3 regions of the Rhodopseudomonas sp. BR0G17 genome follow, and region 3 is predicted to be linked to each of the others. Evidence: predicted binding sites of a transcription regulator. Region 3 holds the regulator's gene; each other region holds the start of a gene.
The links. Region 3 encodes PhoB, which activates phosphate uptake and scavenging genes when phosphate is short. Its sites were predicted from a motif close to TGTCATNNANCTGTCAT; they were not measured.
Positions count from the first base shown of each region.

Region 1: a site for PhoB is predicted at 1,257-1,273, ahead of phnF (phosphonate metabolism transcriptional regulator PhnF). Genes of this name have one in related genera too.
Region 2: a site for PhoB is predicted at 773-789, ahead of DY467_RS02955 (BtaA family protein). Genes of this name have one in related genera too.

Region 1 covers NZ_QUML01000002.1:225,607-227,804, forward strand. The annotation lists gene phnE (phosphonate ABC transporter, permease protein PhnE) at 1-320, shown strand, start outside; gene phnF (phosphonate metabolism transcriptional regulator PhnF) at 490-1,218, opposite strand; gene phnG (phosphonate C-P lyase system protein PhnG) at 1,330-1,803, shown strand; gene phnH (phosphonate C-P lyase system protein PhnH) at 1,806-2,198, shown strand, end outside.
Region 2 covers NZ_QUML01000002.1:193,796-195,993, reverse strand. The annotation lists gene DY467_RS02960 (class I SAM-dependent methyltransferase) at 1-724, opposite strand, end outside; gene DY467_RS02955 (BtaA family protein) at 877-2,100, shown strand.
Region 3 covers NZ_QUML01000028.1:2,637-4,834, forward strand. The annotation lists gene DY467_RS19095 (GcrA family cell cycle regulator) at 78-587, shown strand; gene phoB (phosphate regulon transcriptional regulator PhoB) at 936-1,649, opposite strand; gene phoU (phosphate signaling complex protein PhoU) at 1,724-2,198, opposite strand, start outside.

The DNA of each region.
Region 1 (2,198 bases), on a different contig from region 3:
CCGACGAAAAGGCGAGCGAAGGCGTCAAGGCGACCGGCGGCTCGCACGTCCACAGCGTCCGCTTCGGCATGTTGCCGCAGGTGGTCCCGATCCTGGCCAGCCAGGTGCTGTACTTCTTTGAATCCAACACCCGCTCCGCCACCATCATCGGCATCGTCGGTGCCGGCGGCATCGGATTGCAGCTCGCCGAGCAGATCCGCGTGCTGGAGTGGCAGAAGGTGTCGTTCCTGATCCTGATGATCCTGGTCACCGTGGCGGCGATCGACTGGATCTCCAGCAAGCTGCGGTTTGCGATCATCGGCCGGAAGGCGGTCGCTTAAGAGCGACGCAACGCGTCGCTCACCGGCACCGCCGCCGCCCAACTCCCAGCCGTCATCCTCCGCGCAAGCGGAGGATCCAGTATGCCAGAGCGTCCGTGCTCTGCCGCGAACTCTCTGCAATACTGGTTCGCCCGCCTGCGCGGGCGATGACGTGAGCGCAGGGCGGGCCCTAATCCGGCTCGATCACGAATTCGACCCGCTCGGCGGCGAAGCGGGCGCGGGAGGTCAGCAGCGGGGTGCCGTCGGCAGCAACGTCGATGCTCTCCACCACCAGCACCGGCCGGCCGGCCGCAAGATCGAGCCGCGCCGCATCGGCGGCATCGACCACCGAGGCGGTGATCCGGGTCGACAGCCGGCGATAATCGCTGATGCCGTAATGCGCCAGCACCTTGGTCATCGAGCGTTTTGCCGCGAACACCTTGGGCGCATCGGGAAATCGCACCGCCGACAGCCAGGTCGTGCCGCGGCTGATCGGCACGCCGTCCGCCGATCGCAGCGCCTCGATCCGGAACAGTGGTGCACCAATGTCGAGATCGAGCTGGCCGGCCAACGCGCCGGTCGCGGCCTCGCGCTCCGCGGCGATCAATTGACCGCGCGGCTCGCGGCCGCCCGCATTGATGATCTCGGAAAACCGCGTCCGGGTGCGCAGCGGATAGGCGATCCGCCGGCTGCGGACGAAGGTGCCGCTGCCACGCTCGGCGCGCACCAATCCACGTTCCGCCAGCGCCGCAAGCGCCCGCCGCACCGTGTGGCGGTTGACCCCGTAGTTCTCGGCGATCTCGGTCTCTCCCGGCAGCTTGCCGCCGGGCAGATAGCGGCCGTCGGCAATTGCCAGCTCGATGCCGTCGGCGACCTGACGCCACAGCGCGACGCCTGAAGAGAGTGCCTCGGCGGTCATGACAGGAACGCTTTCGTGATCATCGCCACGGAATTCGTCGTCATCGAGTTTTCACATTGTGCCTCTATCAAGTTGTCTATTAACATAGACAACTTGAACTGGGCAATGGCGATGCACGCCGAAACCACGAACCTCCCCGAACAAGCTGCGATCGCGCGCCGGCGCGCCGCGATGGCGGTGTTGGCTGCGTCGGATACCGCAGCGATCGACGCCCGCGTCGGAGCCCTGGCGCCGCCGGCGTTCACGCTGCTGCGCGAGCCGGAACAGGGACTGGTGATGCTGCGCGGCCGGATCGGCGGCGATGGGGCCGCCTTCAATGTCGGCGAGGCGACGGTGTCGCGCGCTGCGGTGCGGCTCGCCAGCGGCGAGGTCGGGTTCGGCTACACGTTGGGACGAGATCGTACCAAGGCGAAGCTGATCGCGCTGTGCGACGCGCTTCTGCAATCGGCGGACTATTCAGCTGCGGTCGAGGCCGAGGTGATCGCGCCGCTGCGCACCGAGGTGGAGACCGCACGCGCCGAAAAGGCCGCCCAGACGGCTGCCACCAAGGTCGATTTCTACACGCTGGTGCGAGGCGAGGGCTGACCATGACCACCACCGAACTTGCCGCCGGCTTTGCCGACAAGGTGCTCGGAGCGCAATCGACCTTCCGTGCCGTGATGGAAGCGATGGCGCGGCCCGGCCGCATCCAACGCATCAGCGTCGAAGCCGGCACACCGGCGCCGCTGATGCACGGCAGCGCCGCACTGGCGCTGACGCTGTTCGATCACGACACGCCGATCTGGCTCGACGAGACGATCGCGGCGGACGGCACCGTGGCGCAGTGGCTGAAGTTTCACACCGGCGCGCCGCTGACCGGCGATCCCTCCTCCGCGGCGTTCGCGCTGATCGGGGACGGGTCAGCGTTGCTGCCGCTCGAGCGGTTCGCGCTCGGCACGCCCGAATATCCGGACCGGTCGACCACACTCATTATTCAAGCG
Region 2 (2,198 bases), on a different contig from region 3:
GCGGCGGCAGCGTCAGCACGGCGCGCTGCGCATAGCCGCGATATGGCCGCTCGAACCGCAGCCCGGCGCCGGTACGGGCCGCGACCTGCATCAGCACGGCTTCCAGGCTGTCGCGCGGGGTGACGTCGAACAGCGTCAGCCAGCGCCGCAGCAGGTTGCGCGCCACCGAAGGCAGGCCGCGCTGGTCGCCGAAATCGACGATGTGCAGCTTGCCGCCGGGCTTCAGATTGGCGACGGCGCGATCGATCACCGCGGTCCAGTCCGGGATCATCGACAGGCTGTAGGAGATCATGACGTGGTCGAAGCTGACCGCCTGGCCGAACACCGCCTGCGCGGTGAAGGCGGTGGCGTCGCCGTGCGCGACCTTGACCCGCGACATCAGCCCGGCGCCTTCGATCGAACTGATCGCCGAGGTCAGCATCTCGGTCGACACGTCGAGGCCGTAAAATTTCGCCTCGCGGTACCGCGTCGCCGCCTGGATCAGGTTGCGGCCGGTGCCGCAGCCCACTTCCAGCACGGTTTCGCCCGCCTTCGGCTGCAGCTCGGTAATCAGTTGATCGCGGCCGAGAAGATAGTACCGGCGGGTCAGGTCGTAGATGTGCCGTTGATAGCGGTACATCCGATTCATCCGCGAGGTCGCGTCGACCGGCCACGTCGGATCGGCGGTGAGTTCGTGGTGCGTCAGCTCGGTGCGCGGAAGATCGGTGCGAGTGAGCGTCGTCATGGCCTGCCACCCTGGTTCGGCATCATCCGCCTTCCATCGCGATTTCAGGCGACAGGGTGATGACAAGGGAGACGGCACTGATCAGTTCCCTGCTGTCGCAAAACTGCAGTGTTGCGCAGCTAATTTGGATCGATTGCCGAGTCGAGGATTTGATGAACACGCAGCAACTGATCGCGGACGCCGTCCGCAACAGCAAGGATCGCAGCGAGTCGACGCTGTGGGACGCTTTGTTTTCGATCTGGTTTCGCCGCCTGGTCTATACCCAGATCTGGGAAGATCCCGAGGCCGACCTCGCGGCTCTGCAATTGCCGATCGGCTCGACGATCGTGACGATCTCGTCGGGCGGCTGCAACGCGCTGTCCTACCTCACCGCCAAGCCGGCGCAGGTATTCGCGGTCGATCTCAACGAGGCACACCTGGCGCTGCTCAAGTTGAAGCTCGCCGGCCTGAGGGCGCTGCCGGACTACGCATCGTTCTGGCAGTTCTTCGGCGAGGGCACCGCGGCCGGTAACGCCGACCTGTATCGCCGGCGGCTGCGCCCCGCGCTCGATCTCGACGCCCGGGGCTTTTGGGACGAGCGCGACTTCCGCGGCCGGCCGCGCTACCGTTACTTCACCGACGGGTTCTATCGCCACGGCGCGCTCGGCCGCTTCATCGGCTTTGCGCATCTGCTGGCGAAGATCGCAAAGATCGACCTCAACGTGCTGCTGAAGGGCGCGCTGGACTCGCCGGAGCGGCAGGCGGCGCTGCAGCGCGTCGACCGGCTGTTCCACTCGCGGTTCGCCCGCATGCTTACCCAGACCCCGGCGCTGCTGTTCAGCCTCGGCATTCCGCCGCAGCAGCGCGAACTGCTCGGCGGCGACCAGCCGCTCAACGAGGTGCTGCATCAGCGCCTGCTCCGGCTGATCGACGTCTATCCCAACGAGACCAATTACTTCGCCTGGCAGGCGCTGAGCCGCAGTTACCCGGGTCCGGGTGACCGCTGCCTGCCGCTATACCTGCAGGAGAGCCGCTATCAGCAGATGCGCGCCGGCGCCGGGCTGGTGATCCCGGTGCACGAGAACCTGCGGGTGTTCCTGGAGAGCCTGCCGGCCCGCCAGATCGACGCCGTGGTGCTGCTCGATGCGCAGGACTGGATGGCGCCGGACGAAATCCGCGCGCTGTGGGACGCGATCGACCGCGCCGGCAAGGATCAGGTGCGGGTGATCTTCCGCACCGCCGGCGCAGAATCTCCGCTGGAGACCGAGCCGCTGGCTCCGCTGCAACAGACTTGGCAGCGCGATGCCGAACGCAGCGCCATCGGTTTCGACCGCGACCGCTCCGGCATCTATGGCGGCTTCCACTGCTATACGCGGCGGTCGGGGGTCGGGAGCTAGGCAGGACTACTGATAGGGTTCGTCCGAGGTTGAGGGCGGGCCGAACGAGTCCAGGCTCATTGATGGCAAGTTTCGCGTTTTGCGGCGGCCGGCTCCAT
Region 3 (2,198 bases):
ACAGCTGAGATTTTGACGACCTCACAGCCGCGGTTCCGCGCCGCCCTTCGGCGCCCGCGGCAGGAAGGGATAGAACTATGACGGCATTGACCTGGACCGACGAGCGCGTCGAGCAGTTGAAGAAATTGTGGGAGGGCGGGCTGTCGGCGAGTCAAATTGCCGCCGAGCTTGGCAACGTCACCCGCAATGCCGTGATCGGCAAGGTCCACCGCCTCGGCCTGTCGGGCCGGGCCAAGAGCCCCACGTCGGCAGCGCCGCGGCCGCGCAAGGCGCGCCCGGTGCAGCAGATGATGAGGGTGACCCGGCCGGTGGCGCGCGGCAACACCGCACTGGCGCACGCTTTCGAAGTGGAAGCCGAGCCAGATCCGATCGCCTTCGACAACGTGGTTCCGATGAACCAGCGGCTGTCGCTGCTGGAACTCAACGAAGCCACCTGCCACTGGCCGGTCGGCGATCCGTCGAGCCCGGAATTCTTCTTCTGCGGCGGCAAGTCGCTGCCGGGCCTGCCCTACTGCGCGCATCACTCGCGCATCGCCTATCAGCCGGTCGGCGATCGCCGACGCGCAGCTCCCAAGACCACCCGCTAGACTGACGCCGCCAGCCCAAGGCCGCGGCAATCCGCGCTCGCGCAGCGCAGGGTTGGCCATCCCGCCAAACTGTCATCGCCCGCGAAAGCGGGCGACCCAGTATCCCAGAGCGTCCGTTACTTCCCACCCACTCACTGCAATACGGGATCCTCCGCCTTCGCGGAGGATGACGCTGCTATGTTGGGCTGAGGCCGCGGCTGAACGATTGCAAAAGCGATAGAGTCGACAAACGCCGCCATCGCGTCGTTGCCACGTGTCGCTAAATCACGCTCGCGGTCATCGTGGTTTGAACGAGTGTCTTGGTGGGCACGCTCGCTTTGCTCACCGACGTCGCAAACCTGCTAACAACTACGACGGGCTGCCTTCGACCTTGGCGAAGCGATCGTCGAGGGCGTAGCCGGCACCGCGAACAGTGCGGATCGGGTCCTGCTCGCGACCGATATTGAGCAGCTTGCGCAGGCGGCCGATGTGCACGTCGACGGTACGCTCATCGATGTAGATGTCGCGGCCCCAAACGCCGTCGAGCAGCTGCTCGCGGCTGAACACCCGGCCCGGGTGCTCAAGGAAGAATTCGAGCAGGCGATACTCGGTTGGACCGAGATCGATCGGCCGGCCGGAGCGCGCCACCCGGCGCTTGTCGCGGTCGAGTTCGAGATCACCGTACGCCAGCACGGTGGCGAGACGCTCCGGCGCCGCGCGGCGCAGCAGGCCCTTCACCCGGGCCAGCAGCTCCGGCACCGAGAACGGCTTGACGATGTAATCGTCGGCGCCGGTCGCGAGCCCACGGACCCGCTCGCTTTCTTCGCCACGCGCCGTCAGCATGATGATCGGCAGTTGCTTGGTTTCCGGACGCGCCCGCAGCCGGCGGCACAGCTCGATGCCGGACAGGCCCGGCAGCATCCAGTCCAGAACGACCAGGTCGGGAATCCGCTCCTTCATCCGGGTGTCGGCGTCATCGCCGCGCGCCACCGTCTCGACCTCGTAACCTTCGGATTCCAGATTGTATCGCAGCAGCGTCGTCAGCGCTTCCTCGTCTTCAACTACCAGAATGCGCGCAGCCATTGTCGTCCTCGTCTCAGTGTCGTCTCGATCCGTCCCATGACTGCCGGCCCGGCGGGCCGGCGGCCAGAGCAGCGTCAGTTACCGGGCGTCGCGTTGGCGAAGGTGGTCATGTCGCCCTTCGGACGCTTGTCCATGATCTGCTGACCTTCGATCATGTAGAACACCGTCTCGGCGATGTTGGTCGCGTGATCGCCGATCCGCTCGATGTTCTTGGCGCAGAACATCAGGTGAATGCAGAACGAGATGTTGCGCGGATCTTCCATCATGTAGGTAAGCAGCTCGCGGAACAGCGAGGTGCAGATCGCGTCGACTTCCTCGTCGCCGTTCCACACCACCATCGCGGCCGGCAGATCGTGCGCCGTATAGGCATCGAGCACCGCCTTGACCTGCGACTGCACGAGGTCGGTCATGTGCTCGAGGCCGCGGATCAGCTTCAGCGGATGGAAGTCGCTGTCGATCGCGTTGACGCGCTTGGCGATGTTCTTCGACAGATCGCCGATCCGCTCGAGGTCGGTCGCGACGCGCATCGCGCCGACGATTTCGCGCAGA